Regions from separate parts of the Nitrobacter sp. MLSD-S21 genome, predicted to be linked through region 2. Evidence: riboswitches for the same ligand, from Rfam matches in the RefSeq annotation. Region 2 holds a riboswitch; the other holds the start of a gene.
The links. A riboswitch is a leader RNA that binds a small molecule or an ion and turns the genes downstream of it on or off. The one in region 2 is predicted to bind cobalamin.
Positions count from the first base shown of each region.

Region 1: another riboswitch for cobalamin. It lies ahead of metE (5-methyltetrahydropteroyltriglutamate--homocysteine S-methyltransferase); the one in region 2 lies ahead of AC1RT6_RS00605 (TonB-dependent receptor plug domain-containing protein).

Region 1 is NZ_JBXASZ010000003.1:624,394-639,047, reverse strand. Features, by position in the region: gene AC1RT6_RS13050 (epoxyqueuosine reductase QueH) at 10-678, shown strand; cobalamin riboswitch at 716-948, shown strand; gene metE (5-methyltetrahydropteroyltriglutamate--homocysteine S-methyltransferase) at 1,054-3,390, shown strand; gene AC1RT6_RS13040 (autotransporter-associated beta strand repeat-containing protein) at 3,629-4,495, shown strand; partial or broken gene AC1RT6_RS13035 (autotransporter outer membrane beta-barrel domain-containing protein) at 4,535-5,278, shown strand; gene AC1RT6_RS13030 (hypothetical protein) at 5,474-5,674, opposite strand; gene AC1RT6_RS13025 (hypothetical protein) at 6,020-6,289, shown strand; gene AC1RT6_RS13020 (hypothetical protein) at 6,733-6,972, opposite strand; gene dusA (tRNA dihydrouridine(20/20a) synthase DusA) at 7,763-8,854, shown strand; gene AC1RT6_RS13010 (FAD:protein FMN transferase) at 9,023-10,039, opposite strand; gene AC1RT6_RS13005 (DUF4198 domain-containing protein) at 10,048-10,857, opposite strand; gene AC1RT6_RS13000 (DUF2271 domain-containing protein) at 11,021-11,533, opposite strand; gene AC1RT6_RS12995 (PepSY-associated TM helix domain-containing protein) at 11,544-12,206, opposite strand; gene htpG (molecular chaperone HtpG) at 12,702-14,615, shown strand.
Region 2 is NZ_JBXASZ010000001.1:132,991-147,644, reverse strand. Features, by position in the region: gene AC1RT6_RS00650 (hypothetical protein) at 1-21, opposite strand, end outside; gene AC1RT6_RS00645 (ABC transporter permease subunit) at 478-1,392, shown strand; gene livM (high-affinity branched-chain amino acid ABC transporter permease LivM) at 1,463-2,788, shown strand; gene AC1RT6_RS00635 (ABC transporter ATP-binding protein) at 2,785-3,621, shown strand; gene AC1RT6_RS00630 (ABC transporter ATP-binding protein) at 3,618-4,361, shown strand; gene AC1RT6_RS00625 (branched-chain amino acid ABC transporter substrate-binding protein) at 4,543-5,658, shown strand; gene AC1RT6_RS00620 (cytochrome c biogenesis CcdA family protein) at 5,760-6,494, opposite strand; gene AC1RT6_RS00615 (P1 family peptidase) at 6,644-7,642, shown strand; gene rpe (ribulose-phosphate 3-epimerase) at 7,946-8,647, shown strand; cobalamin riboswitch at 8,873-9,067, shown strand; gene AC1RT6_RS00605 (TonB-dependent receptor plug domain-containing protein) at 9,181-11,265, shown strand; gene AC1RT6_RS00600 (peptidoglycan-binding domain-containing protein) at 11,464-12,027, opposite strand; gene AC1RT6_RS00595 (sensor histidine kinase) at 12,050-13,870, opposite strand; gene AC1RT6_RS00590 (DUF5330 domain-containing protein) at 14,297-14,654, shown strand, end outside.

The DNA.
Region 1 (14,654 bases), on a different contig from region 2:
GAGTCCGCCGTGACCGAATTCGTCCGACCGAACCTGACGCCCCCGAACGGGCAAAAAAAGGTGTTGCTGCATTCCTGTTGCGCGCCCTGCTCGGGCGAAGTGATGGAAGCGATGCTCGCATCGGGGATCGATTACACGATCTTTTTTTACAATCCGAACATCCATCCCCTGAAGGAATACCTGCTGCGCAAGGACGAAAACGTCCGCTTCGCGGAGAAGCACGGCGTGCCGTTCGTCGATGCCGATTACGATAAGGACAATTGGTTTGCCCGTGCCAAGGGGATGGAGTGGGAACCTGAACGCGGGGCGCGCTGCACCATGTGCTTCGACATGCGCTTCGAGCGCACCGCGCTCCATGCGCATGAGCATGGTTTCCCGGTGATGACCTCGTCGCTCGGTATCTCCCGCTGGAAGAACATGGCGCAGATCAACGACTGCGGCCATCGCGCGGCCGGACGTTATGACGGTCTCTCGTATTGGGATTTCAACTGGCGCAAGGGCGGCGGCTCGCAGCGAATGATCGATATCAGCAAGCGCGAGCAATTCTATCAACAGGAGTATTGCGGCTGCGTCTATTCGCTGCGCGATACCAATCAGCACCGCCGGGATCAGGGTCGTCCGCCGATCGTGATCGGGACGCAATTCTACCGGCACGGCGAGGATTCGGACCCGACATAAGATGCGCGGTGCCGGTTGACGGCCCGTGGACGGTGGCCCATAGGGTTGGCGTCGAGGTTCTCCGGGACAATTCAAGCCCGGAGCTAAGAGGGAAGCCGGTGCGCTCTGGTCCATGGGTCTTCGTCCATGGATCTGGGTAATGCCGGCGCTGCCCCCGCAACTGTAAGCGGTGAGCCGTGGTCCATCAGTGTCACTGGGAGCAATCCCGGGAAGGCCGGACCAAAGCTGAGACCCGCGAGCCAGGAGACCTGCCCCGACAACATAGTCGTCCTCGGGCGGGGTGTCCCGGTGGTGCGCTTGCGGTTTTCATGGCGAGCACCCCATGAATCCCATGCCGCGTCGCTAAGGCCCAGCCCCCAACATATGGGGTAAGCCGTGTCAGTTTCCTCTCTTCCTGTTGCTACGCTCGGCACGCCGCGCATCGGTCCGCGCCGTGAACTGAAGATCGCGCTTGAAAGCTACTGGTCGGGCAAGTCCGACGAATCCGCGTTACTTGAAGCGGCAGCCGGATTGCGGGCCGCGAACTGGGCGCGACAGAAGTCGCTCGGCGTCACTGTCATCCCGTCGAACGATTTCACGCTCTACGATCATGTGCTCGACACCAGCGTGATGGTTGGCGCGATCCCGGACATCTACGGATGGAAAAGCGGGCCGGTGCCGCTTGCAACCTACTTCGCGATGGCGCGGGGCGCGCAAGGCGAAGATCACGATTCGAGCTGCACGCATGGTCATCATGGCGACGGTCACGCGCATGGTGCGCCGGCGCAGGAGATGACCAAGTGGTTCGACACCAATTACCACTACATGGTCCCTGAATTCACCAGCGGCCAACGGTTTGAACTCTCGTCGCTCAAGGCCGTCGACGAATATCGCGAGGCCAAGGCACTCGGCTATCAGACAAGGCCGGTGCTGCTCGGTCCCGTCACTTATCTGAAGCTCGGCAAGAGCAAGGACGCGAATTTCGATCCGCTGTCGCTGCTCTCCGGCCTGCTGCCGGTCTATATCGATCTGCTCAAGCGCCTTGCCGCAGAGGGCGCCGCATGGGTGCAACTCGACGAACCCTGTCTTGTTCTCGATCTCGACGATGCGACCCGCAAGGCGTTGCGCGTGACATACGAACAGCTCGCGAGCGCTCTGCCGAAGCTGAAGATCATGCTGACGACCTATTTCGGCGGTCTGGGCGATAATCTCGATACTGCGTTGTCGCTGCCGGTCGCGGGCCTCCACCTCGACCTCGTTCGCGCTCCGGAACAACTCGACATTGTGGTGGCAAAGGCGAGGCAGGATCTGGTCTTGTCCCTCGGCGTGATCGACGGCCGCAATATCTGGCGCGCTAATCTCCCCGTATTGCTCGATCGTCTGGAATTCATGGTCGCCAAACGTGGCATCGATTGCGTGCAGATCGCGCCGTCCTGCTCGCTCCTGCATGTGCCGATCGACGTGGCGCTGGAAGCCGATCTCGATGCCGAGTTGAAGAGCTGGCTCGCGTTTTCGGTGCAAAAGATGGCTGAACTGGCGACGCTGGGTGAAGCCCTGGCCAGCGGCCGCGCGTCGGTTGCCGATGCGGTGGATGCATCCGCGAAGGCCGCGATGGCCCGCAAAATGTCGCCGAAGGTTCACGACGCGAAAGTTGCGGCGCGGATCGCAGCCGTCACCTCGGACATGGCACGGCGCAAGCGCGTGTTTGCAGATCGCGCGAAATTGCAGCGCGAACGCTTCGGCCTGCCGTCGTTCCCGACCACCACGATCGGTTCGTTCCCGCAGACCGCCGAGGTTCGAAAGGCGCGTTCGGCGCACGCCAAGGGGGCATTGAGCGACGCCGACTACGAGACGTTCCTGCGGGAGGAGACGGCACGAACCATCCGCTGGCAGGAAGACATCGGCCTCGACGTGCTCGTGCACGGCGAGTTCGAACGCAACGACATGGTGCAGTATTTCGGCGAGCAGCTGTCCGGATTCGCTTTCACCAGGTATGGCTGGGTGCAGAGCTACGGCTCGCGCTGCGTTCGTCCGCCGATCCTGTTCGGCGACGTGTCCCGGCCCAAACCGATGACCGTCGGCTGGTGGAAATACGCGCAATCCCTGACGCCGAAGCCGATGAAGGGCATGCTCACCGGTCCCGTCACTATTCTCAACTGGTCGTTCGTACGCGATGACGTGCCGCGTCGTCTCGCCTGCCGGCAGATTGCACTTGCTATCCGCGACGAGGTCGCGGACCTGGAGGCAGCCGGAGCGTCGATGATCCAGATCGACGAGGCCGCGCTGCGCGAAGGGCTGCCGCTGCGCCGGTCCGAATGGAAGATATATCTCGACTGGGCTGTCGAATGTTTCCGTCTGTGTGCGAGCGGCGTCGCCGACGCAACGCAGGTTCACACGCACATGTGCTACTCGGAGTTCAACGACATCATCGACGCGATCGCGGCGATGGATGCTGATGTCATCTCGATCGAGACGTCGCGCTCCAAGATGGAGCTGCTCGACGCCTTCAAGACCTACAAATACCCGAACGAGATCGGTCCCGGCGTCTACGACATTCACTCACCGCGGGTGCCTGCGGTTGATGAGATGACCGGCCTGCTCAAACTTGCACGCCAGCGCCTTTCCGACAGGCAGATCTGGATCAATCCGGATTGCGGGTTGAAGACCCGCAAGTGGGAAGAGGTCAGGCCGGCGCTTGTCAACATGGTGGAGGCGGCGAGGCTGATGCGTTAACGCGCGGGCCGCGGACGATCGGCTGCGCCGAACGCGCATATATAGGGAGAGAGATGTGCCCGGCCGTCTCTCTCCCGGCGGTTACGACGTGTGCGCTCCGTGTGCAGTGAGCGATCGAAAATGCGGGAAACCTCGTATGAAGACGAAGAATTGAGCGTACTCGGCGAGACCTGACGATCTGAATGCACAAGACAATGCAGGCACAACGGTCGCGAATGCTATCACGAGTAATGGCGGATTGATCCAAAACAACGCCGATACGCTAACCCTGTCGGGGAGTAACACCTATACCGGCACGACGACAGTGAACGCCGGCACACTCTCGGTGAACGGTTCGATCGTATCGTCGTCGCTGACGACGGTGAATGCAGGCGGCACGCTGGGCGGCAACGGCATCGTCGGCAACACCACAATCAATGGCGGCACGCTGTCGCCGGGCAATTCGATCGGCACGCTGACGGTAGCTGGTAATCTCGTGCTGACTGCGGCGTCGACCTACATGGTCGAAGTGTCGCCAACCGCGTCAGACTTCACTCATGTGACCGGTTCGGCGACGCTGGGTGGAGCGACCGTGGCGGCGCAGTTCGCTCCCGGCGCATACGTCGCGAAACGCTACACCATTCTCACCGCCGATGGCGGCGTCAGCGGCACGTTTTCAGGCCCGGTGAACACCAACCTGCCGACCAACTTCAAGAGCTCGCTGGCTCATGACGGCAACAATGCCTATCTCGATCTGACTTTGGATTTTGTCCTGCCCAGCGGTCTCAATCGCAATCAACAAGCGGTTGCGACCATGCTGACCAACTTCTTCAACAGCACCGGCGAGACTCCGTTGGCGTTCGGCGCGCTGTCGCCGCAGGGGTTGACGCAGGTTTCCGGCGAACTGGGTACCGGCACTCAGCAGGCGACATTCAACGCGATGAACCTGTTCATGGGCGTGATGACCGACCCGTTCATGGCCGGACGTGGCGGCGATGGCGCATCATTCATTCCGACGGCCTATGCGGACGATACCACCGCACTCGGCTATGCCGCCAACGGGAAGACGCGCAGCGCTTCGGAGCGCGATGCCTATGCCGCGATTTACCGCAAGGCGCCTCCGTAGGCGCCGACCTTCGGTCAACGCTGGAGCGTTTGGGCGGCGGGCTTTGGAGGTTCGCAGACCACCGACGGCAACAGCGTTGTCGGCTCTAACACCGCGACCAGCAGTGTTTATGGTGGCGTCGTCGGCGCCGATTACCGAGTATCGCCGGATACGATGTTTGGCTTTGCAATGGCCGGCGGCGGAACCCAATTCCGCGTCGACAACGGGTTCGGCACGGGGCGCTCCGATCTATTCCAGGTCGGTGTCGATGCGCGTCACCGTATCGGAAATGCCTATTTCAGCGGCGCGCTGGCCTATGGTTGGCAGAACGTCACCACGGATCGCATCGTGATGGCGAATGGCATCGAGCGGCTGCGTGCGAATTTTAACGCCAATGCTTTCTCAGGGCGCCTCGAAGGCGGCTACCGCATTGCCACCCCATTGGCGGGCATCACGCCCTATGCCGCGGGGCAGTTCACCAGCTACGATCTGCCGGCCTATGCCGAGCAGGGCGGCGGCGGCAATCTGTTCGCGCTCACCGATGCTATCTTCACATTGCGTGGCCGCGCGGCCTGGGCTCATAATTTCGGCACCAATCCCTCGATCTCAGCGACGTTCCAGTCGCTGCCCGGCGCGTCGTTTGTCGTCAACGGCGCGGCGCAACCCGCCAACGTTGCACTGGTAACGGCTGCCGCTGAAATGAGCTGGGCCAACGGCTTCGCGGTCGCCGGCACCTTTGAAGGCGAGTTCGCCAACACGGTCGAGAGTTATGCCGGAAAAGCGGTGCTAAGGTACTCTTGGTAAGCGGCATCGTTTCAGAAGCCGTATCTGAAGAGGGGGGCGCTTTCTAAACACCCTCGAACTCGGCTTTCGATCGCGCCAAGGCCAGGGTGGCCAGAAGCAATCGGCTCATGGGAACGATGATCGATCAGGCAACCATGATAAGCGAACCAACGATGGGCGCCGCTTGATAGGCTGTGCCCCCCACAATCACGAGGGCTATTCCGGCTGGAAGCAGAATGCCGCCGAAAATGTGAAGCCAGCCCTGAATCCGGGCCAGCGTTGTTCTGTCTGCGGCCGGATCATCCTGTAGCAGAGGCCGAACAGAAACAGCAGGACGCCGCCGACTAGGTTGAGGTGGGCATGAGCCGGCGCAAGGACGAAGTTCTGCTGGATCCCCATTGCGATGCCAGCAATCATGCCTACAAGAAAATCACGACACTGGCGTAATCGTTCGCTCATTCACAAACTAACTTATCTCTTCATCAGGCGTCGTCCAAACCGATCTATATCAATCGGCCCACGAAGCGCCGGCAAGCCTTCGGCCGATTCTTGATAGATAGACTTTCGCTGCGAGCCACCGCCCGTCGAAACGGTCCCAAAAACTGAATCGTGTCTGGCGGTGCGAGTCCACAGACGCGCCACGATCCGTCGCCTTGTGCTCGCCTGCCAATTGCATGAAAAACTTAGGTTCTGATACAAATATTGCAGCTCGTGAATTTTTGGTAGCGTCATTCGTTGGCATTTTCCCGTGGAGATTGAGAAATGGACTTTGAAATGGTTTTCGCAGCCGCATTGCTCACTGACGACATACTCGCTGCAATTCATGACCTGCATGCCTACGCAAACGGCGGTGGAACGTCCATTAGCCGTAACAGACTTCGCGAAATCGTCGATAAATACGTGACCTATGACGAGAAGGATTTTGCAGAACTTCGCAGGGATGTGGATTGGAGCGCTGTTGTATCGTATTGGCGCGAAGCGGTCGCGCACATGGAAGAGGCGATCAAGGGAGAAGTTCCCGTGTACAAATAAGTCTCGGGACAAATTCGAAAGTGCGCCATTTCGCGCGAAGCGGTCGATTGCGCCGGCGCAAATGCTACGAGACGAGATGCCGAGCAATGGCGTGAGCTAAGGGGCATATCGATGCAGTGGAAGCAGTACCGACGACGCTGACAGCGGTGAGTTCGCGAGTGCGGTCTTGCTAAAAGTATGGTGAACCGCCAAGGGATCATCGGCACTTTAAACGGCGCGCGACGTGCTGCTCTGCTCGCGTTCGCGTGCTATCAGGATAGACGCCGTGAATCACCCTACCTATATCGCAGTGCCTCACAACGTAATCTGCTTGCAAGCGTCCCAACTTCGTTGAAGGGCGATTCCCGTGAACACGGTGGGGCCGATACGGCAGTTAACCCATTCACTCTTTGGTGCCCTGGTTCGTCCGTGCTGGCAACCCGCGAACATGTTCGCGGTCCGCTTCATCCGATCTCAGATGACTGACTCGGGCTATGGATGCGTTCGGCAAGTTCGTGCAGGCATTCCACCGCGTGGCTACGTTCCACACCTTGCAAAGTGGTCAACCAATCTTCAACGGCGCACATCACACCGAATGAAACTTCGTGGTCCGAGAACTTCTCGAAGCTCTGCAACTTGCTCAGAAATAGCTTCGTTTGATCTTCAACGATCTCTGAGTTCCAAACGATATCTGAGTTCCGCATAGCATTCTTCCTTTTGGGTCGACTCGATTGTTACTTCAAAAGGCAAACGTGGCAGAACAATAGCGATGAAGTCGATGAATGACTCACGAAATATTACCCGAGTATCCTTTCTATGTAGCAGAGTTGTGCAACGATTTGGTTAAGTGCTCGTTCCATCTGGATCTGGAATCTCTTTAGCGTTTCAAACACAATGCTCCTAGTCGCGAACTATGCGCTTCCTCCTGTTCAGCGCAAGCCGACGAAGAAATAGAAAACCTGTGCCGGGAACGTTGTGGCGGTGAGCGCTCGTTTTGCCGCCTTCGTCGTTCAGATGGCGTTTGGCGCCTGTTGGATCGTTGCTCTGAGAGAGAGAACCTGCCTGATCGGGACTGCCGGCCCGGTACCAACACTGGGGGGATGGACCGGCAGCCCCTAGCCGGACGCCTCCCGGCTCTCCGATCATATTCGAAAGATCACCAGAGAATCCATGCGACGATCCGTCATCTTGGCGGCGATGGTTCGTGATGACGGCCGCGCAACTGCGCGGCGCTGCATACTTCAAGGCGATGTCTGCGGCGACCTGTCAGTGTCACGATGGCCCCGCGATACAACATCCGTAGGGATGTTGTGATGATGTCGGTGCAATCCATGTTCGCAATGCGGCAGGTCTGATCGACCGCAGCACCTGAGTTTTCGTTTTACCGATTTCCTTCCGCGACATGGCGATGTACTTGTCGATTGCATCGCCCAGCGTGGAATGCGTTCAAGTCCACAGCGCTTCTTCATCCGCGCCTGTAAGATATTGGTTAGAATGAAAAAACCCGCAAAAAGATACGAATCCATATTTAGTGTCGCCCCGATGATGGAGTGGACCGATCGGCATTGCCGCGTGTTCCATCGCCTGCTCGCGCGCAAGGCGCGGCTCTATACCGAAATGCTCACGACCGGCGCGGTGATTCATGGCGCGCGCGATCGGTTGCTTGGGTTCAGCGACGTCGAACACCCGGTCGCGCTCCAGCTTGGCGGATCGAATCCGGTTGATCTCACTACTTCAGCAAAGATCGGCGAGGATTTCGGTTACGACGAAATCAATCTGAATGTCGGCTGCCCGTCAGACCGGGTGAAGGACGGCCGGTTCGGGGCTTGTTTGATGGCTGAGCCGGACGTCGTTGCCGAGACTGTCAACGCCATGAAACGCGCAGTGTCTATTCCGGTCACCGTGAAGTGCAGAATCGGAATCGACAACCAGGATCCGGAAACAGGCCTTGACACATTCGCGCGCAAGGTCAACGACGCCGGCGTCGATGCGCTGATCGTCCACGCGCGGAAAGCCTGGCTCCAGGGATTATCTCCGAAGGAAAACCGTGATATCCCGCCGCTCGATTATGACAGGGTTTACCGGTTGAAGGCCTCGCTTCCCGACCTGCCTATCATTGTCAACGGTGGCATCGGCGGGATCTCGGAAGCGAAACAACATCTGGCGCATGCCGATGGCGTCATGCTGGGTCGCGCCGCCTATCACGAGCCGCGGCTTCTGCTGAAAGTCGATACCGAGCTCTTCGGCGAGGCAGCTCTGTACGCGACGATGAAGCGTGCGCTGGAGGCCATGATACCCTACATCGAAGATCAACTGGCAGGCGGCGCGCGGTTGCATTCCATCACCCGGCATCTTGTCGGCGCGTTTCATGGCGTGCCAGGGGGGCGAGCGTTTCGACGCTATCTTGCCGAGAACGCTGTGAAGGCCGATGCCGGTGTCGATATTCTGCGGGAGGCGATTGCGCTGGTGGATGAGCTTCCGGCGTATTCCGTAAACGTGGATAGCTCGGGGCCGGAACGCGCTGCTCAGAGCGCGCGCACGATCAGGACCATCACCAGCACGCCGAAGCTCGCCACGTCGGCATAGCTGGTCCGACATAAAGCGGAAGGAATACTCTTCGGGCGACTGCGAGGCTCTCGGCCTGCCGAACGAAAAATCGGAATCTTTATCCGCGCGACATGCCGCTACGTCGCGTTCGAGAAGTATGACCACGTTTATATTCCAGGTTCGTCAACAAAGGCGGCGATCTGACGATTACGCCAGCATGGCATCGAGAGCCGGTGTGGTCAGTTCAGTGACGGCATCGCCGTGCCTAAAGAGGACAAGCGCCGCAAGCTCGTGCTTGACGGCGAAATCGACACCGGCGTCCGGTCCCAGCACCATCAGCGCCGTGGCGTAGCCATCCGCTTCCATGCACGAGCGATGCAGGACCGTCGCAGTCATCATGCCGTTAGCGATCGGCCATCCGGTTCGCGGATCCAGGGTGTGGGAGAAGTGGTCCGCGCCGCGTGTGAAACCGCGTTCGCATCCGGACGTCGCGATCGCAAGCTGGTGCAATGCGACCAGAATCGGTTCGGCGGCGACATCGGTCGTCGACCGCTCCGGTCGGTCGATCTCGACCCACCACGGGCTGCCGTCCGGTTTGACGCCGTTGCCCCGCAATTCGCCGCCGATCTCTACCAATGCGTTGTGAATCCCAAGCTCGCCCAACGTTTCCGCCACCAGATCGACCGCAAATCCTTTGGCGATGCCACAGAGATCAAGCGGTCCGCAATTGGATCGCCGCAGGCGTCGGGCGCTGGTATCGAGGTCAAGCTGTTGCCATCCGCATTCTCGGTGGCGTCGAGCAACCTCATCCGGCGGTGGTGGCGAGACGCGCGAGCCGCTCGGGCCAAAACCCCAGAGATCGACCAGCGCTCCCATGGTGGGATCGTAGGCGCCGCCGGATTCCGCCGCGATGCGCAGCGCGCTCGCCATGACGCGGCCGAACTCCAGTGGCAGATTCTGCCATTGGTTCAGCGCCAAGCGGTTAAACCGGCTGATGTCGGACTGGCTTTCCCACGGGCTCATCTGCGCGATCACGCGCTCGAGGGCCAGCGGAATCATCCGATGCACCGTTTGCACGCTGGTCGACGAGCCAACAAACTTGACCGACCAGGTGGTGCCCATGGTCGAGCCGGCCAGCTCTCGGATGCGCTCGCCCGCAGGTGCAGCGTGCGGCATCTCCGGGATTGTCGGGATAGCCACACGCCGCGTGATCGACACCGTCATTGGCGTGGTTACTGCGGCAGCACTTCGACCGTGGTGATGTAAGTGCTGCGGCGCTGGGCGTCCTTGATCTTGCTCTTGTCGTCTTGCACTGATGCTTTCATCCAGTAGAAACCGGGATCCGGGAAGGTGATGCTGAAGGTGCCGGTCTCGTCGGTCGTTGCCTTGCTCTCGTTCAGTGTATCGCGATAGCGGATTCCGCCGGGAACAATTTCCACCGCTACACCAGTGGCGGGCTGGCCGTCCATTACGAGACGGAACGTCGCCTTCTCTCCAACCATCAGACTGTTCGGATGCGTCACCGGGATCATCTCGAGTCCGACGCCGGTTGGTTTCAGTGTGTCAACTGAGGGCTTCCCCGATGTAACGAAGGATTCGATTCGGCTGCGGTTTTCCGTGACCTTTACGTCGGTCGCCTTGGCGGGAATGGCCTTGGCTAGTTCGTCAGGCTTGCCGCGCCAGCGCTTGTTCTCTCCGTCCAGTTTATAGCTGGCGAACAGACCCTGCTGGGTCAACATCAATTTGTAGGTGCCGGGTTGCGCCAGTTTGAAATCGAAGGTGTTGCGGAAGTGGCCTTTAGTCAGATTCTCCGGCGCGACGGCTTTGCCGTCGGGGCCCTCGATCGTCAGGTTGTCGAGCGGCAACGGGTTATGCTCAAAATAGAAGAGGTCGTTGGAGATGGCGCCATCGACCGTGACCCAGAGGTCAGGGCCGGACAGCACGGTTGCCGATGGCAGCAGCCAGGGGCGGTGAGCCTGCGCGGGCAGGGCAAGCAGCGAGACCGCCGCAGCGATCAATGCGAACTTGAGGTGGTTGGTCATGGCGAAATCCTTTCCATGAAAGCTGTGAAAGCGATAAATGCACGGCGTCTTCGTAGGCGCGGATCAGAGCGTTTTCGAACGACGTGAATACCGGCTCTCGTGAAGAAAACGCGTCAGATCGAATTGAGAAATTTCGCTTCTGATTTCATCAGAAGCGAAAGCTCTATGGATTCAATTTCAATGTGACCGTGCCAAGCTCACGTTCACCCTTGGCTTCGCTGGTTGCCGGGGCTTTCGGCGGCCATTCGAATGGGATTTTCAGCAGCTCACGGCCGCCGACTTCGCGAGCGGCCTCGATGACGAGCTGGTATTTGCCGGGGGTCAGTCCTTCGAGCGGTTTGCCGGCGCTATCAAACTTGATCTGATGGGTACCGGGCGCGCGGGTTGGACTGGACAATCCATCGACGGGCATCGTCAGTTCGCGGCCCGAGCGGCGCCACCACTGCCGCATGTCCTTGAGCCACTTCGTACCCTCGTTTTTCTTGTGGTTGACGTCGTACCACACGGCGAGGTTGGTGATCTTGCCGCCGTCTGCCTGTTCCACCCACATGGCGATGTAAGGCTTATGGTACTCGGCGACGGCGAGCTGGGGAATATCTATGCTGATCGTCGCCTCGGAGGCCAGCGACGAGCCTGCGGCAAGGGTCGAGAGTGCGGCGGAAATCAGGAGACGCATTGTTTACCTTCTAGCCATGAATGAGAAAAACAACGAGCAGGGTCGGAATAATCAGTCCCATGGTCACGACGGGCCAGGTGGCCGGACGTCGTTTGGCATGAAGCTGCAGAAGCAACAGGCCGGTGAGGCAGAAAATGATTGCGGCGGCGGCAAACACGTCGATGAACCAGCTCCACGCCTTGCCCGTGTGGCGACCCTTGTGCAAATCATTGAGATAGGCGATCCAGCCGCGGCTGGTGACCTCATACGACACCGCACCACTGTCGCGCTGGATGCTGAGCCATGCGTCGCCGCCAGGCTGAGGCAGGGCGACATAAACCTCATCGGGCGACCATTCAGTGTCGCGTCCGGCGGTGTTGACGTTGACCTCGCGCCGCAACCACTCGCTGATACTCGGCGGCAGAGCCGCCTTGGTTTCGCCTGGATCAGACGTCAGGTCGGCGATCAGCGCTTGTGGCAGTTGTGCCTGACGCATCGCAACCGCGGGCTTGGATTCGATTTGACCGGCATTGTTCAGCGTAATTCCGGTCAGGGCGAACAGCAACATACCGATCAAACAGAGGCCTGAGCTGATCCAATGCCACTGATAGAGCTGATTAATAAAGAAAGCGCGACGCTTCTTTCGCTGCCAGAGTTCGTTGCCCTCGACAGTCAATCGATCCGGATTGTCCATTTATCTCGTCGCCGGGCCAGAATTCCGCAAATTCAAGAGGCGCGGGCGGCACCCCTCAGGTAGGCGAAAATTGTTTAGCGAAGCCGACCTGGCTTTACTACAGCACAAAATTAGGTTTGTTCTAAACTGAGTGCCCCGTTCCGAGGCGCACGAGTTTCCCCGGACATTGGCTGGCATAGTTTTGTTGCGGTTTGACCATCGAAGAGGGGTTTGATCGAGCCCCTCACCCTTCCCGTCCGGCTGACAGGCCGAGGCTAAGCGCAAGGCGCGACGCACTGGAATGACGCCCGCATTTTTTCTATATCATCCCCGGTTCCGGTTCCAGAATTCGCGTATTCTTTGCAAACCTATGATGTGAACTTCAGTCTCAAAGAGACACCAGCATCTTATCGTGTGAGTGGTTCAGAACTTCGCTTGACCGGATCCGCGGAAACAACAATTTCAAGTTTCTGAATCACGCTGATTTTTGCGTCAAGTTGATCGAGGGTAAACAATATGACTTCGACAATCGACAAGGATGGTGCGGCCGAAAGCCGGGTGTTTGAAGCGGATGTGGCCAAGCTGCTCCAGATGATGGTGCACTCGGTTTATTCCGACAAAGACGTGTTCTTGCGGGAGTTGATTTCGAACGCGGCCGACGCTTGCGAGCGTCTGCGTTATGAAGCGATCAGCGATCCCACATTGCTGGCAGACGAGACCAGGCCGCAGATTTGCATAACCATTGATGCGGAACGGCGGCAACTGACGGTCGAGGACAACGGTATCGGCATGAGCCGGGACGAGATGGTCGACGCCCTCGGAACGATCGCCCGGTCAGGCACTAAGGCTTTCATTGAGCAGGCTCAGGCCGCAGAGTCGGGCGACGGCGTCACTCTGATCGGTCAGTTCGGGGTCGGCTTCTATTCGGCCTTCATGGTGGCGGATCAGGTCGATGTGATCTCACGGCGTGCGGACGCCAAAGAGGCATGGCGCTGGTCATCGGATGGGAAGGGCACATTCACGGTTACGCCTGTGGATGAAAGCGAAGCCCCTGCGAGAGGAACCCGTGTGACGCTTCATCTTACCGAAGACGCCACGGGATATACTGATCGGTTGAAGCTTGAACAAATGATCAGGGAGCAATCGGGTCATGTGCCGGTCCCGATCGCACTTGTCGAGAAGCCCGGCGCCGCTCCGACCGAGATTGCCGATGGCGCGGCGCTTTGGACCAAGCCGCGCGGCGAGATTAACGCTTCCGAATACGCCGATTTCTACCGCAGCGTCGCAGGCCAATTCGACGAACCCGCGCTGACGGTGCATTTCCGCGCCGAGGGACGACAGGAGTTCACGGCGCTCCTGTTCGTACCGCAAAACCGGCCTTTCGATCTGTTCGAGCCGGACAAGAAGCAGCAGCTCAAACTTTACGTGAGGCGCGTTTTTATCACTGACGATGCCGATCTACTGCCCCGCTATCTGCGATTCGTGCGCGGTGTCGTCGACTCGGCGGACCTTCCGCTCAATATCTCGCGCGAAATGATTCAGGAAAGCCCGATCCTGGCCGCAATCAAGAAAAGCATCACCGGCCGTATCCTCAGCGAACTGGAGAAGCTTGCCGACAAAGACGCGGAGGCTTACGGGAAAATCTGGGAGGCCTTCGGTCCGATGTTCAAGGAGGGCATCTACGATGCCGCCGACCGGCGCGACACCATCCTGGGGCTCTCACGCTTCAAGACCACGGCCGGATCGTTGCGAAGCCTCAAGGACTATGTCGGCGCGCTGAAGGAAAATCAGACCTCGATCTACTATCTCGCCGGGCAGGATGCCGCGCGTCTCGAAGCTTCGCCCCATCTGGAGGGCTTTCGCGCCCGCGGCGTGGAGGTCCTGCTGCTGTCCGATCCGGTCGACAGCTTTTGGGTCACGTCTGGACCGAGCTTCGAGGGAAAGCCGTTCAAATCCGTGACGCAGGGAGCGGCGGATCTGGCGGCAATTTCGCGCCTCGACGCGAGCCCCGAGCCTTCGCAGGACGTCAGCGCTGGTGTCGCGGAGTTCCTTGCCTTCCTCAAGACGACACTCGCGGACCTGGTTTCGGACGTTCGCTCGTCCGAGCGTCTCACCGACAGCCCGGTCTGCCTTGTCGCGTCCGAGTCAGGTTATGATCGGCAACTGGAAAAAATTCTCGTCGGTGTTGGACAATTGGCCGGCGTATCCAAGCCGGTGCTCGAGGTGAATCCGCGTCATCCGCTGATCGCTTCGCTGGCAGCGCTCGGGGAAAGTGATAGCGAGTTCAAGGAGGACACCGCGCGAATGCTGCTCGACGACGCGCGCGTTCTCGACGGCGATCGCCCCAGTGATGCACTTGAGTTTTCCAAGCGTCTTGCCCGCATTGTCGAGCGGGGACTGCGTCGTTCGACCGCGGAGGGTAGCGATTGATGGATGCTCGATGTGAGCGATCAAACCTGTAAATGATTG
Region 2 (14,654 bases):
GATGCGCCAGGAATTGGTCATGCGCCATCCCGCTAATCGCGTGGCCGCCGCGTCGGGAACCAGCGCGGCCTTGACGGTGATTAACGTCGGGTAAACCGAGCGGCGCAACGGAAACCCTTTGTTTACCTTAACAGTCCCGCCAGCCCTGTGGACAACGCCGACGCGAACGGAGGCACAATCCGGCCGCATCGATTGGATTTCGGGAGACTGGGAACTCTGATTTGACGGCTTTCCAGCCGGCTTGCCCGCCAAATTGCCGTTAGACTGGCCTTTTTAACGCCCACCCGCGCGACGAGCTGCTTCCGCTGAGCAAACGACGCCGAAGAAATACACAGCCGCCGGTCCCGCTGAAATTGCCGCGGTTGCCGCCCTCGATTCCCACTGTTAGACATTGATTCAAGACGCGCCGGTCCGGCTGCCGGAGCCTAGCATCGCGTCTGATATAGTCGCATTCGGATACGCAGATCACGGCAGCGCATGGACTATTTTGCCCAGCAACTCATCAATGGCGTCGTACTCGGCTCGATCTATGGGCTGATCGCGATCGGCTATACGATGGTTTACGGCATCGTCGGCATGATCAATTTCGCTCACGGCGACATCTTCATGATCGGCGGCTTCATCGCGATGATCACCTTCCTCATCCTGATATCGTTGGGCCTCTCCGCCGTGCCGCTGATCCTGCTCGTTATGCTCCTCGTTTCAATGGCCGTTACTGCCGTGTACGGCTGGGTTGTCGAGCGCCTTGCCTATAGGCCCCTGCGTCAATCGTTTCGACTCGCGCCGCTCTTGTCGGCGATCGGCATGTCGTTCGTGCTCTTCAATTTTTCTCAGGTTTCGCAAGGCGCGCAGGCTAAGCCCATTCCGCCGCTCATCACCGGCGGCTACACGCTTCACGATTCCGGAAATTTCGCAGTCCAACTATCCAATGTCCAGATCGTGGTGGTGGTTACCACCATCGTTCTGCTCGCGATCTTCAGTTTCATTGTGTCGCGCACGCGCTTCGGCCGCGATATGCGCGCGTGCGAACAGGATCAGACCATGGCGGCGCTGCTCGGCGTGAACGTCGATCGCACCATCTCAATGACCTTCGTGATCGGGGCGGCGCTCGCTGCCGTCGCCGGCATGATGTACTTGTTGTATTATGGTCTGGTTGATTTCTTCATGGGCTTCGTCGCCGGCATCAAGGCATTTACCGCCGCGGTTCTTGGCGGCATAGGTTCGCTGCCTGGCGCGATGCTCGGCGGTCTCGCGATCGGATTGATCGAGACCTTTTGGTCAGCTTACTTTTCGATCGAGTACAAGGATGTCGCCGCCTTCTCGATCCTGATCGTCGTCCTGATTTTCAGGCCGACCGGCCTGCTTGGCCGTCCCGAAGTCGAAAAAGTCTGACGGCCCGGACGTGTCAGCGCCCGCTCTGAGCCAACAAACCGCGGCGCGCGATCGTGGTGTCGTCTTCATCATGAAGAAAGCGGTCGTGAGCGCGGTCCTGGCGCTGGTGCTGTTCTCGCTCATGATCGGCATTCGTACAGAATCCGGCTCCTCGGGACAGTTGACCTACTGGACCCGGTTCGGCGAACTCGCGGCCACAGTCGGCGCGGTGTTCGTCGGCAGCATCATTGTCGAAACGCTAAAGCGCTGGATCGGACCCGTCGGAAGTGTCGAACTGCCAGCAACCGTGCGTCGTACGTTCTCGATGCTGGGTCGCCTGCTGACGCCGGCACTTCTGATTTTCGCTCTGCTGGTGCCGGTCATCTTCTACAATCAGCGTTACCTGCTCGACCTTGGGATCCTCGTACTGACCTATGTGATGCTGGGCTGGGGTCTCAACATCGTGGTCGGTCTCGCCGGGCTGCTCGATCTCGGCTACGTCGCGTTCTATGCGGTCGGCGCGTACTCCTATGCGCTGCTGGCGCAAAGCGGCTTGCCGTTTCCGCATTTCATGGAAACCTATCCCTACGTCGCGATCGACTTCCTGCAACTCGGGCCGTGGGCATTCTGGGTGCTGTTGCCGGTCTCCGGTCTGCTCGCCGCGTTCTGGGGCGTGTTGCTCGGCTTCCCGGTGTTGCGACTTCGCGGCGATTATCTCGCGATCGTCACGCTGGCGTTCGGCGAGATCATCCGGATGGTCATTCTCAACTGGCAGGAACTCACCGGCGGACCGAACGGGATCAGCGGCATCCCGCGCCCCTCCGTGTTCGGCATTCCCCTAACGCCGGGCGAAGATGGTTTCGCGGCGCTGATCGGCGTGCCGTTCTCGCCAACGCATCGTCTGGTTTTCCTGTTCTATCTTATCCTGGCGCTGGCACTACTTACGAACTGGGTCACCATCCGCCTGCGACGGCTACCTATCGGTCGTGCCTGGGAAGCGATGCGCGAGGATGAAATCGCCTGTCGGGCGCTCGGCATCAACATCACCACGACGAAACTCTCGGCCTTCGCCATAGGCGCGATGTTCGGCGGCTTTGCGGGCGCGTTCTTCGCAACCCGCCAGGGCTTCATCAGTCCTGAATCCTTCACCTTTCAGGAATCGGCACTGGTTCTCGCCATCGTCGTGCTCGGAGGTATGGGCTCGCAACTCGGCGTGGCGCTCGCCGCGATCGCAATGATCGGGGGATTTGAGTTGTTTCGCGGCCTTGACCAGTTTCGCATGCTGGTGTTCGGCGGAGTCATGGTGCTGTTGATGGTCTGGCGGCCGCGAGGTCTGGTCAGCCATCGCGCTCCAACCGTGTTCCTGCAAAAACGGACAGAGATATCGTCGTCGCTGGTGAAGGAAGGTCAGGGATGACGACGCCTGTTCCCATCCTCGCCGTCGATGGACTGATGATGCGCTTCGGAGGTATCCTTGCCATCAACGAACTGTCGTTCGCCGCGCAGCGCGGCCACATCACTGCGCTGATCGGGCCGAACGGCGCTGGCAAGACCACGGTATTCAACTGCGTCACCGGATTCTATCGGCCCTCGCGAGGCACCATGCGCCTGGTGCACGACGACGGCGCAACCTTCCGGCTCGATCGCCTGCACGACTTTCGCATCTGCAAATATGCCAAGGTAACGCGCACCTTCCAGAACATCCGCTTGTTTCCCGGCATGACGGCGCTGGAAAACCTGATGGTCGCGCAGCACAATGCCTTGATGCGGGCGTCCGGCTTCGGCCTGCTTGGCCTGATCGGCGCTCCGTCGTTCCGGTCCGCGGAGAAGCAGGCGATCGACTCAGCTCGCGACTGGCTCGACCGCATTGGCCTGCTGCAACGCGCCGATGACGCCGCGGGCAATCTGCCCTATGGCGACCAGCGCCGTCTGGAGATCGCGCGCGCAATGTGCACGCATCCCGCGCTGCTCTGCCTTGATGAGCCGGCCGCGGGGCTCAATGCCAACGAGAGTGCCAGTTTGAGCGAGCTCTTGCTGTCGATCCGCAGGGACTTCGGTACTTCGATCCTTTTGATCGAACATGACATGAGCGTGGTGATGGAAATCTCCGACCACATCGTTGTGCTCGACCACGGCGTCAAGATCGCCGACGGCACGCCACGCGCGGTGCGCGACGATCCGAAGGTTGTCGCGGCCTATCTCGGCGCCGACGAGGATACGGCTACCGCGGTCATGGAGGGCGGCGTATGAGCGCCGACTCGACGCCCCTGCTCGCCATTCAAGGGCTTCACGCCGCCTATGGCAAGATCGAAGCACTGAAGGGCATCGATCTCGACATCAAGGCCGGCGAGATCGTCGCGTTGATCGGCGCCAACGGCGCAGGAAAATCGACTTTGATGATGACCATCTTCGGTCGCCCCCGCGCCCGCGCCGGCCAGATCCTGTTCGATGGCCAGGACATCAGCTCCATGCCGACGCACGAGGTGGCCCGGTTGCGCATCGCGCAATCCCCGGAGGGACGGCGCATTTTTCCGCGCATGACAGTCGCGGAGAACCTGCAGATGGGCGCGGACGCCACGCCCGGCAGCAAGGCTGAGCGAGCTGTCAGCCAGGAGCGCGTGCTTAGGTTGTTCCCGCGCTTGCAGGAGCGTATGTCGCAGCGGGGCGGCACGCTGTCCGGCGGAGAGCAACAAATGCTGGCAATCGGCCGCGCGCTGATGAGCCGACCTCGCCTGTTGTTGCTGGACGAGCCCTCACTTGGTCTTGCGCCGCTGATCACCCGGCAGATTTTCAGCGCTATCCATACGCTGAACCGCGAGGACCATCTCACAGTACTGATCGTCGAACAGAACGCCAATCACGCCCTTCGCCTCGCCCATCGCGGCTATGTGATGGTCAACGGGTTGATCACGATGAGCGGCGCCGGCATGGAATTGCTGCAACGACCGGAAATACGCGCGGCCTATCTCGAAGGCGGCCGCCACGCCTGAGGTGAGCGCGAGTTTGCTGGGCGATGGCGCGCATGCCGAATCGCTCCCCTGACCGATGAGACCAAGTGGCGGTCACGGAGTGGCGCTCGAAATTTGTCCATGACACCGACCGCAAATCATCGGACAATGCCTGCACAATGGCAAACATGGCACCTGATCCGCCTCCGCGAGGACTGCTCGAATGAAATCATTGAAGCTGATCGGTCTGACCCTTTTCGCCTCGCTGGCGCTTTCGGCCACGACCTTCGCCCAGGATATCACAGTGGCGGTGGCCGGCCCGATGACGGGCAGCGAGTCCGCTTTCGGCCGCCAGTTGCAGAACGGCGCCGAACAGTTCGTTGCCGATGCCAACGATGCGGGTGGCGTGCTCAACAAGAAGCTGAAGCTGTTCATCGGCGACGATGCCTGCGAACCGAAGCAAGCGCGCTCCATCGCTGAAAGAATCGCAAGCCGGGGTATTCCGTTCGTCGCCGGGCATTTCTGCTCGTCGTCATCTATTCCGGCTTCCGAAGCTTACGCCGACGGCAATGTACTGCAAATCACGCCGGCCTCGACCAACCCGCTGTTCACGGAACGCAAGCTGTGGAACGTGCTGCGTGTCTGCGGCCGCGACGACCAGCAAGGCGTCGCCGCCGCTGAATACATCGTCGAAAACTTCAAAGGCAAGAACATCGCCATCCTTAACGACAAGACAACCTACGGTAAGGGCCTCGCCGACGAGACCAAGAAGGCGCTGAACAAGGCCGGATTTCAGGAGAAGATGTTTGAGTCCTACAATAAGGGCGACAAGGACTTTAACTCCATCGTCTCGCGGCTGAAGCGCGACAGCATCGATCTGGTTTTCGTCGGCGGCTATTATCAGGAGGCCGGACTAATCCTGCGCCAGATGCGTGATCAGGGCCTCAAGACCATCCTGATGGCGGGCGACGCCATGAACGACAAGAAGTTCGCATCCATTACCGGCCCTCTTGCCGAGGGTACACTGTTCACCTTCGGTCCGGACCCGCGCAAGAAGCCGACAGCCAAGGCGATCGTCGAGAAATTCAAGGCCAAGGGCGTCGATCCAGAAGGTTACACGCTCTACACCTATGCGGCGATGCAGGTGTGGGCACAGGGCGCTGCCAAAGCGGGCACGACGGATCCTATGAAGGTGATGAAAGTCATCAAGGCAGGCGCGTGGGATACCATTCTCGGCAAGCTGGAATTCGATGCGAAGGGCGACATCAAGCAGATGGGCTATGTCATCTACAAATGGGACGACAAGGGCAACTATGCCGAGATCGACCCCGCCATCTGAGCCGCGACATTCATCTCATCCTTGGCATCGTCCCCTCGAACGCGGGGAAGACTGCGCGCGTCATCCTACCGAGCGAGAGTAAAGCCAGGTGTCTCGTCCAATCATCCGAAATTCTGCAACGCCGGAAAGGTCTCCAGCAGCCAGATACTAGCGTTGGAGATCGTTCCGGTGAGAAACGCGATGCCGGTCAGCACCATGAGTACGCCAATTCCACGCTCTATCTTAGCGAGATGACGTTTCATCCGATTGAGCAGCGAAGAAAACTGTTCAACCATGAATGCCGCCAGCAGAAACGGAAGGCCGAGCCCAGCCGAATACACCGCAAGCAAACCCGCTCCCTTCACGACGGTGTCCTCTGCCGCCGCCACCGACAGGATCGCCGCCAGGATCGGCCCGATGCACGGCGTCCACCCGAACGCGAACGCAAGCCCCATCACATAGGCGCCCCATAACCCGACCGGCTTCGGCGCCGTGAGCCGTCCTTCGCGCATCAAAAAGCCGATTCGCGTCAGTCCGAGAAAGTGCAGGCCCATGATGATGATGACGATGCCGGCAACGATCGACAACTGCGCCGACCAAGCCCGGATCAGGCTGCCGATGAAGCTCGCACTGGCGCCTAGCGCGACGAAGACCGTGGAAAAGCCGAACACAAACATCAACGCGGCGAGCATCACGGCCCGCTTCGAGGCCTTCACTGTCTCGTCGTGAGAAACGTGTTCGATGGTAGTGCCGGTGAGATAGATCAGATAAGGCGGCACCAGCGGAAGAACGCAGGGCGACAGGAAGCTGACAAGGCCCGCGACCATGGCGGCGGGAAAGGAAACGTCGTGAATCATGCGGCTACTTGCCCTACCATCGCGCCACGATGCAAGGGCTTCGCTTCCTTCCGCGACATTTGTGATCAGGCGTGATCGATTGACCCCGACACGCCCGTGCCGTCATCTGACGGTCGGCCGTTTCCCATCGCCGCAAACGAGACCGAACCATGAAGAACCTTCTTACCGACATTTCCGGGGTCCGTGTCGGCCACGCAGACGACACGAAGCTGGCGTCGGGCGTCACGGCGGTGCTTTTCGATACCCCAGTCGTCGCGGCGATGGACGTGCGTGGCGGGGGCCCGGGTACGCGCGACAGCACCCTGCTCGACCCGGTCAATACGGTGGAGCGGATCGACGCTCTCGCGCTGTCAGGCGGCTCCGCTTTCGGGATCGAGGCCGGCGGCGGCGTTCAGGCCTGGCTCGCCGAACAGCGGCGCGGCTTTGCGATCGGCGACGCGGTCATACCCATTGTGCCCGGCGCGGTCGTGTTCGATCTCTTGAACGGCGGCGACAAGCAATGGGGTCGTTTTGCGCCCTATCGCGATCTCGGCTACGCCGCCGCAGCGGCTGCGGGAAACGATTTCGCACTCGGCAGCACCGGTGCCGGGCTCGGCGCTACGACCGCCAATTTGAAGGGCGGCGTCGGCTCCGCTTCGGCCGCCACGCCAAGTGGCGTGCGGGTGGCGGCGCTCGCCGTGGTGAACGCGGTCGGCAGCGTCACAGTCGGAGACGGCCCCTGGTTCTGGGCGGCGCCATTTGAATCCGGTGACGAATACGGCGGACGCGGGTTGCCGCCGTCGTTCACGCCGGAGATGCTGGCGATGCGATTGAAGGGCGGCGGGACAGCAAACGCTGGCGAAAACACGACGCTCGCCATCGTCATCACCGATGCGGTGCTTACCAAACCGCAAGCCAGACGGCTTGCGATCATCGCCCAAACCGGTTTCGCGCGGGCGATTTATCCAGTTCACGCTCCCCTGGACGGCGATATCGTGTTCGCTGCCGCCACCGGAGCCAAGCGAATCGATCCGCTCATCGGATTGACCGAACTCGGAATGATCGCAGCCAACACGGTGGCTCGCGCGATCGCACGCGGCGTCTATGAAGCAAAAGCACTTCCGTTTCTGAACGCATTGCCGGCATGGAAGGACCGGTTTGATCGATGATTCCAATCTGGCGTGCATAGGTCTTTCCGCCACCGAGGACGGCATGTAATTCATGTATAGTGTAAATAATTGTATTATTTTGTGTATTTAAGGTTAGTTTCAAGTATAGATTTAGACAATCTGACCGGCGGATACTCCTCGTGCGCACTGTCGCGCATCTCAGCAATGGAGAAACGTCATGAAGAGAATCCTCGTGCTCGCGTTCCGTCCCCCGACCCGGTGCTAACGCCGCTCATTGCCCCCGGACGCGGCTCATGTTACGCGGGGCTCTCTCAAGCTCCGCAGAAATTTTCGGAAACGTTCATGTCCCAGACTTTTGTGCCGCGTCCTCTCGTTATCGCACCGTCGATCCTGGCCTCCGACTTCTCGAAGCTTGGCGAGGAGGTTCGCGCCGTCGATCAGGGGGGTGCCGATTGGATCCACCTCGACGTGATGGACGGCCATTTCGTGCCGAACATCTCCTACGGCCCCGATGTCATCAAGGCGATGCGCCCGCACACGAAGAAGATCTTCGATGCCCATCTGATGATCTCGCCGTGCGATCCTTACCTCGAAGCCTTCGCCAAGGCCGGTTGTGATCACATCACGGTTCACGTCGAAGCGGGGCCGCACCTGCACCGCTCGCTGCAGGCCATTCGCGCGCTCGGCAAGAAGGCGGGGGTCACACTCAATCCCGCGACGCCGCTCTCCACCATCGAATACGTGCTCGACATGGTCGATCTGGTGCTGGTGATGTCGGTCAACCCCGGTTTCGGTGGCCAGAAGTTCATCTCCTCGGCGGTCGGCAAGATTCGGGATTTGCGTACGATGATCGCTGGACGGCCGATCGATATCGAGGTTGACGGCGGAGTCGGACCCGACGTTGCGGGCGAACTTGGCGCCGCCGGCGCCAATGCCTTCGTGGCGGGCTCCGCGGTGTTCAAGGGCGGCACCATGGAGTCCTACAAGGCGAACATGGACGCGATCCGCAGCGCCGCCGCGGCAGCACGGGGCGAAGTGGTCTGACGCAAACGCCGGTACCGGCAGCGTATAGTTCTCGCCCGCGCCCGGAGCAGGAAGGGTTGCAAGTCCGCCTGCCCCGACGGCTTGCTCGCATCGGCAACATACAGCCTCGAGAATGCAGACAAAGCAGATCTCGCCGGCGGCAACTTGTTGCTGCGGATATGCAACGCCACGAGGAAAAGCCGTAGCTGAGTCGCTCCGTCGATTGACATCGACTTTGTTCCCCCTCAAACAGATCGGCGACGGTTCTCCCTCGGGAGATCAAAAGGGAACGTGGTGCGGGATCATCCTAACGCCACGGCTGCCCCCGCAACTGTAAGCGGTGAATCTGCGTCACACGCCACTGGGATATCTCGGCCCCGGGAAGGCGACGCCAGGTAACGACCCGCGAGCCAGGAGACCTGCCGTCAACCCGTGGTCACACGCGAAGATGTCAGTCGGGGACTACAGACATCCGCTTCATCGGCGCCGGCATAGGCTCCCGTGAAACCTCGTTCGCTGTGACGTGCCACCGACGTCCTGCCGAGGTTCCCTCCATGTCCGCCTCCTCCTTGTCCGGGGTTTATCGCAGAAGCCTGCTTGCCTCCACCGTCCTCGCCTCGCTGGGATCGGTCGGCCTGACGACGCCTTCGTGCGCGCAGCAATCCGCCTCTCCCAATCTGCTGCCTCCGATCCGGATCGCGCCGCCGCCGGATAGAACGACAGATTCACGGCCGCCATCTCACCGCGCGGCGTCGCGATCGCGCCGTGTGGCCCGCTCCGCTCCTCGACACCCTCCTGTCACTGAGACGCCCGTTCCGGGCACGATGGGTTCGACCGTGGTCAGCCCCACGGGAGTGGTGACGCCTGCAAGGCAATTGGCAAGCTCCATCACCATCGTCACCGAGAAGGATATACAGACCCAGCAGTACCGCACCGTTCCGGATATCCTGAGGACGGCTCCCGGTCTGAATGTGTTGCAAGCCGGCGGACCGGGCGCCCAGACTTCGGTTTTCATGCGAGGCACGAACGCCAACCACACCAAGGTGATCCTCGACGGAATCGACATCGGCGATCCCGGCAACGCGAATGGCGCATTCGACTATGCGCATCTTCTTGCGGCGGACATTCAGCAGATGGAAATTCTTCGGGGCCCGCAAAGCGGACTCTATGGTTCCGACGCAATCGGCGGAGTGATCTCCATCATCACAAAAAAGGGCGAAGGTCCGCCGCGCGCCACCGCGTCAATCGAGTCCGGCTCGTTCAAAACGTTCAACCAGACGCTCGGATTGAGCGGCTCCGAAAAGAACTTCAACTACGCGGTCAACGTCGCCCATCTCCATGCCGGAGATGTTCCTGTCACACCGCCGGAGCTTCTCCCGCCCGGACGGCAAGCGATCGGAAACAACTATGACAACATGACCTATTCGACCAAGCTCGGCGTCGATCTCAATGAGAATCTGACCGTCAATTCGGTGGTCCGCTATACTGACGCGATGCTGCTGTTCACGGGCGACGGTGGATTTCCAAGCACGCCCAACGCCACCCAGAGCACACACGCCGTCCAGCAACTCTTCAACCGCGAAGAAGCCGTGTGGTCTCTGTTCGATGGGCGCGTCCAAAGCTACTTCGGTGTCAATTACACCAACAGCAGAGGCTACGACGCAGGTCCCGGCAGTCCGGTCACGACCACCACGGGCGAGCGCCTCAAGTTTGACTGGCGCACGGTGGCCGAAATTGCGCGTGACAACCATCTGGTCTTCGGCGCCGAGCATCAGACCGATCGCATCGACACCACCGATCTTGCCGCCAAGAACGGCAACAAGGCAGGCTTCATCGAGTTGCAATCAGCTCTCGCGAACCGCCTTTTCCTCGTTGCGAATGTCCGCCAAGATTCCAACGACCTGTTCGGCGAGCGTATGACCTACCGGGTCGCACCGGCGATCATTGTTCCAATCACGGAAACGAAACTGAAAGCAAGTTACGGCACGGGATTCAAGGCGCCTTCGCTGAGCCAGTTATTCCGGGACTTTCCAACCTTCAATTTCTTCGCCAATCGCAACCTGAAACCGGAAGATAGCCGCGGCTACGATGCCGGTTTCGAGCAACCTCTGTTCAACGATCGTGTGCGGTTCGGCTCGACTTACTTCCATAACGACATCACCAACCTGATCGACTACAATGCCACGTTCACATCGTTGGTGAACGTGAACAGCGCGACGACCGAAGGCACCGAAACTTTCGTTTCGGCACAGATCACCGAGCGTTTCGGAATTCGCGCGGATTACACCTTCACCCGTGCCGTCAATGCCGCCACCGGCATGCAGCTGCTGCGCCGACCGAAGGAAAAGTGGAGCGCAACCGCGACCTGGCTCCCCCTCGATGCATTGACACTGTCGGCGACCGTGCTCCGCGTCAACGACTGGATTGATGTCACCCGCGACGGTTCAATCTCCGGAATTGTAGCGCCGGGCTATACGCTGGTGAACTTGCGTGGCGACTATGCCGTCAATGACCAGGTCAAGGTATTCGGGCGGATCGATAATCTCTTTGATGCCCGCTACCAAAATCCGACCGGGTTCCTTGCGCCGGGCCTTGCGATTTTTGGCGGCATCCGGGTGGCAAGTTACGGGGTGCGATAACTCTCGACCTCTTCCCGACGAGGAGAAGTGAAAAGGCGGCGGGAGTCCACGCAACAAAGGGGTTCGCTAAAACTATTCCGGCTTTGATGAATCAAAGCCGGGCCTTTAGCTTTTTGTTTTGACGTGCTTTCTTTACACGAACAGGTCATTCATCCTCGGGTCAAGCCCGAGGATATGCTTCGCTCGAAACGCTGTAGTCTAATCGATCGGCCGTCCAGTCAGGGCAACGAGCTCGCGCACGAGACGATCGGACATCTGGCCGGTCACCGGCATCCGGCGAGCCTGCTCGAACTTCCGGATCGCCGCCTGGGTTTCGGGCCCGGCCGTTCCTGTCGGCTTAAATTGACCATAGCCATATTCCGTCAATATCCGCTGCACGGCGGCGACGCGGCGATTCGCATTGATAAGATCGGCGACGGGATCGCTATGCGACCCAGTCGTTTTGACGGGATTGGTGGGCGCTTCTCCCGCACTCGCGTGCTGTTCTGTTGTCCCCGTCTGATCCGCCTCGACTGGTCGAGGCCGCGGCAGCGGATTGCTCTGTTGCACCAGTGGCATGGTGACAGCCGATCCAAATATCGGCGACGGATGATGGCCGGCCTGCAGGAACATGGCGTTCGTGACGATCGCACCGATGGCGGTAAAAGCCAGGCACCCGGCAACCAGATCTTTCGGGCTATGCAGGAGCACGCGCATCGCGAGACCGCGTTCCTCGTCAACTTCGCTCTTCCTGGTTGCCACGCTGCGGCGGCGTGGCCGCATCACACCCTCTTCAACAATTTTTCTAGGCACTCTTCCTCACCCGGTAATCTTGATCCTGCTTGCCGGAGCGGGAGGCCGGCGTCAGCGTCGCGATGTTATTCGATGACGACTCCGCGTCGGGCACGAGTATCAGCGGCAACATGACGGTTACCGTGGTCCCCTCTTGTACCTTGCTCTGCACATCGATCTCGCCCTGGTGCAACACAACCAGACTCTTGACGATCGACAATCCAAGTCCAGTCCCTTCCTGACGTCGTTGATAGGTCTTCCCCGCCTGGAAGAAGGGGTCGCCGATCCTCTTAAGATCTTCCTGCGCGATGCCGACGCCGTTGTCCATCACACGCAGCGCCATGCGCGATCCTTCGACGCGGGCCGAGATCGTGACGCGGCCGCCCCGCTCCGTGAATTTGATGGCATTCGATACCAGATTCAGAACGATTTGTTTGAACGCGCGCGGATCGCCAATCATCTGCGGCAAATTTTCCGGAACGCGCGTGACCAGTTCAATACCGTTGTCGCGCGCCTTGAGCGCGAGCAGATTGCTCCCGTTGAGCAGCACCTCGCGCGGCGTGAACGGCTCGGGCAATATCTCGAAATTCCCGGACTCCATTTTCGACATATCGAGAATGCTGTTGACCACCGATAATAGATGCTGGCCGGAGTCGTTAATGAGCTGGGCATACTCCTTGCGGCGCGTGGCATCGAGCGACAACCTCGCTTCCTGAACGATCATCTCTGAAAATCCGATGATGGCATTGAGCGGCGTTCGCAGTTCGTGGCTCATTGTCGCGAGAAACCGTGTCTTGGCAGCGTCAGCACGTTCGGCCGTGGTGCGCGCCATATCCAGCGCGTGCTCCTGCTGCTTCCGGTCGGTGACGTCCCGCATCACCGCGACGACTTCGGGTTCGGCCAAGGAGGACGGCTCAAGCGGTCGGCACCGCATTTCCACCCATATGAAATCCCCCGAAGATCGCGCCTCTGATTTCGCACCAGATGCGACGTCGCGCCTGAGTCTGAATTCGACGCTTTGGGCATCCTTGCCAAGTGCAGCCGCCGCGAGCGCCGTAAGATAGGCTGGGCGATCAGCGACGTGGACCCGATCGAACAGACCATGGTCCTGTAACTCCGACACCGGCACGCCAAGCAGGGCTTCCGCGGCCGGCGAAATAAACTGCACGGCGCCGTTGCGCCGGTGACGCGAAATCACGTCGCACATGTGGCGCGCCAGCAGGCGATAACGGTCTTCCTCGACGTTCAGCAGTGAGGCGCCGGTACGCATCAGCGCTTCGTAACCAAACGCCACTCCGGCAGCATAAAGCATGGCGGACGCAATACCGAACGCCATGAAAACACTATGCGCCGCCACGCCGGCATCGGGCAGTGGCAAAACATCAAAATAACTCATCGCGATCAGCGCGAGCACGCACGACACTGCAAGCATCGCGGCGAAGGCGACGACACGGCGGGACGCGGACAGCGCCGCCTCCAGCGGAATCACAACGGGCCAGACGGCAGCGAACGATTCAATCCCACCGGTCGGGAGCGCGATCATCATGACGAGACCGGCGAGCGCGATCGACGACAGCACGTGGGCGCCTTCGTAGCGGCCGGTGCGTGACAGGAAATAGGACAACAAAATCGGCACGACGAGCCAGGCGAAAGCCACCACTTCCAGTGCCGTCGGTGCACCGCGGATCGCCAGATACATCGGAAACGCCGCGAGCGCGACGAGGCTGCCGAGCAGCCGCGGCCCCATGAAGGTTCGATGCCGCGCCCGCGTCAACGCGTCGTATCGCGCCGATGGATGCAGCAACGCGTCGAGACGGTCCTGGATAATGGTCAATGCGGTCACGTTGCTTGCGCTTCAGCTGACGTCGTATCCGACGCGCCGGAACGCCTCCATTTGTGGGTTCAACGTGTCAGAGTGAACTTAAGCGAACACTAAAGTGCAGCTCTCTGCGTCACGAAACAGCACACACGGATGGCTCTTTGTCGCCTTGCAACGCCTTCATCGGTGCGAATGGTGAACGCAAGGTTTCCGCCACCATATACGGACGACGCCGAGGATCGGCGTCGCGTCTGGCGACCGCGTTTCGCACACGCATCAATCGAAAATTTACGCCGAATCAAATTCTGCCGCCGTTTGCGGGATTTTTGTTTGCCCGGACGCGTCGAGCAAACGGGGGATTCAGGACCATTTGATAGGGAAAGGACAGATTGCGGAATTCAACGCAACGTGACGAAGATCAAAAACGCATAGGGACGCGACATGTTTTTCCTGCTTCGCATGGCATTCTGGCTCGGGCTCGTGCTCGTGCTGCTGCCGAGGGATGAGGCGCCCGAGGCGAACAAGGCACCCAAGATTGGGGCTTCCGACGCTGTATCGGCCGCCACAGCCGCCGTATCGGATATGAGTCAATTCTGCACACGTCAGCCGGGCGTCTGCGAGGTCGGGGGCCAGGCTGCCTCCGCAATCGGCCAGCGCGCGCAGGACGGCGCGAGAAAGCTCTACCGGATCATCACCGAGAAACGCCCTCCCGACCATACGGGGTCGATCGACGGCGTTCCCTCCGTCGAAACGGCGGATTCCGGCGACGTGCAGCATGACACCTTGACGCCGGAGGATC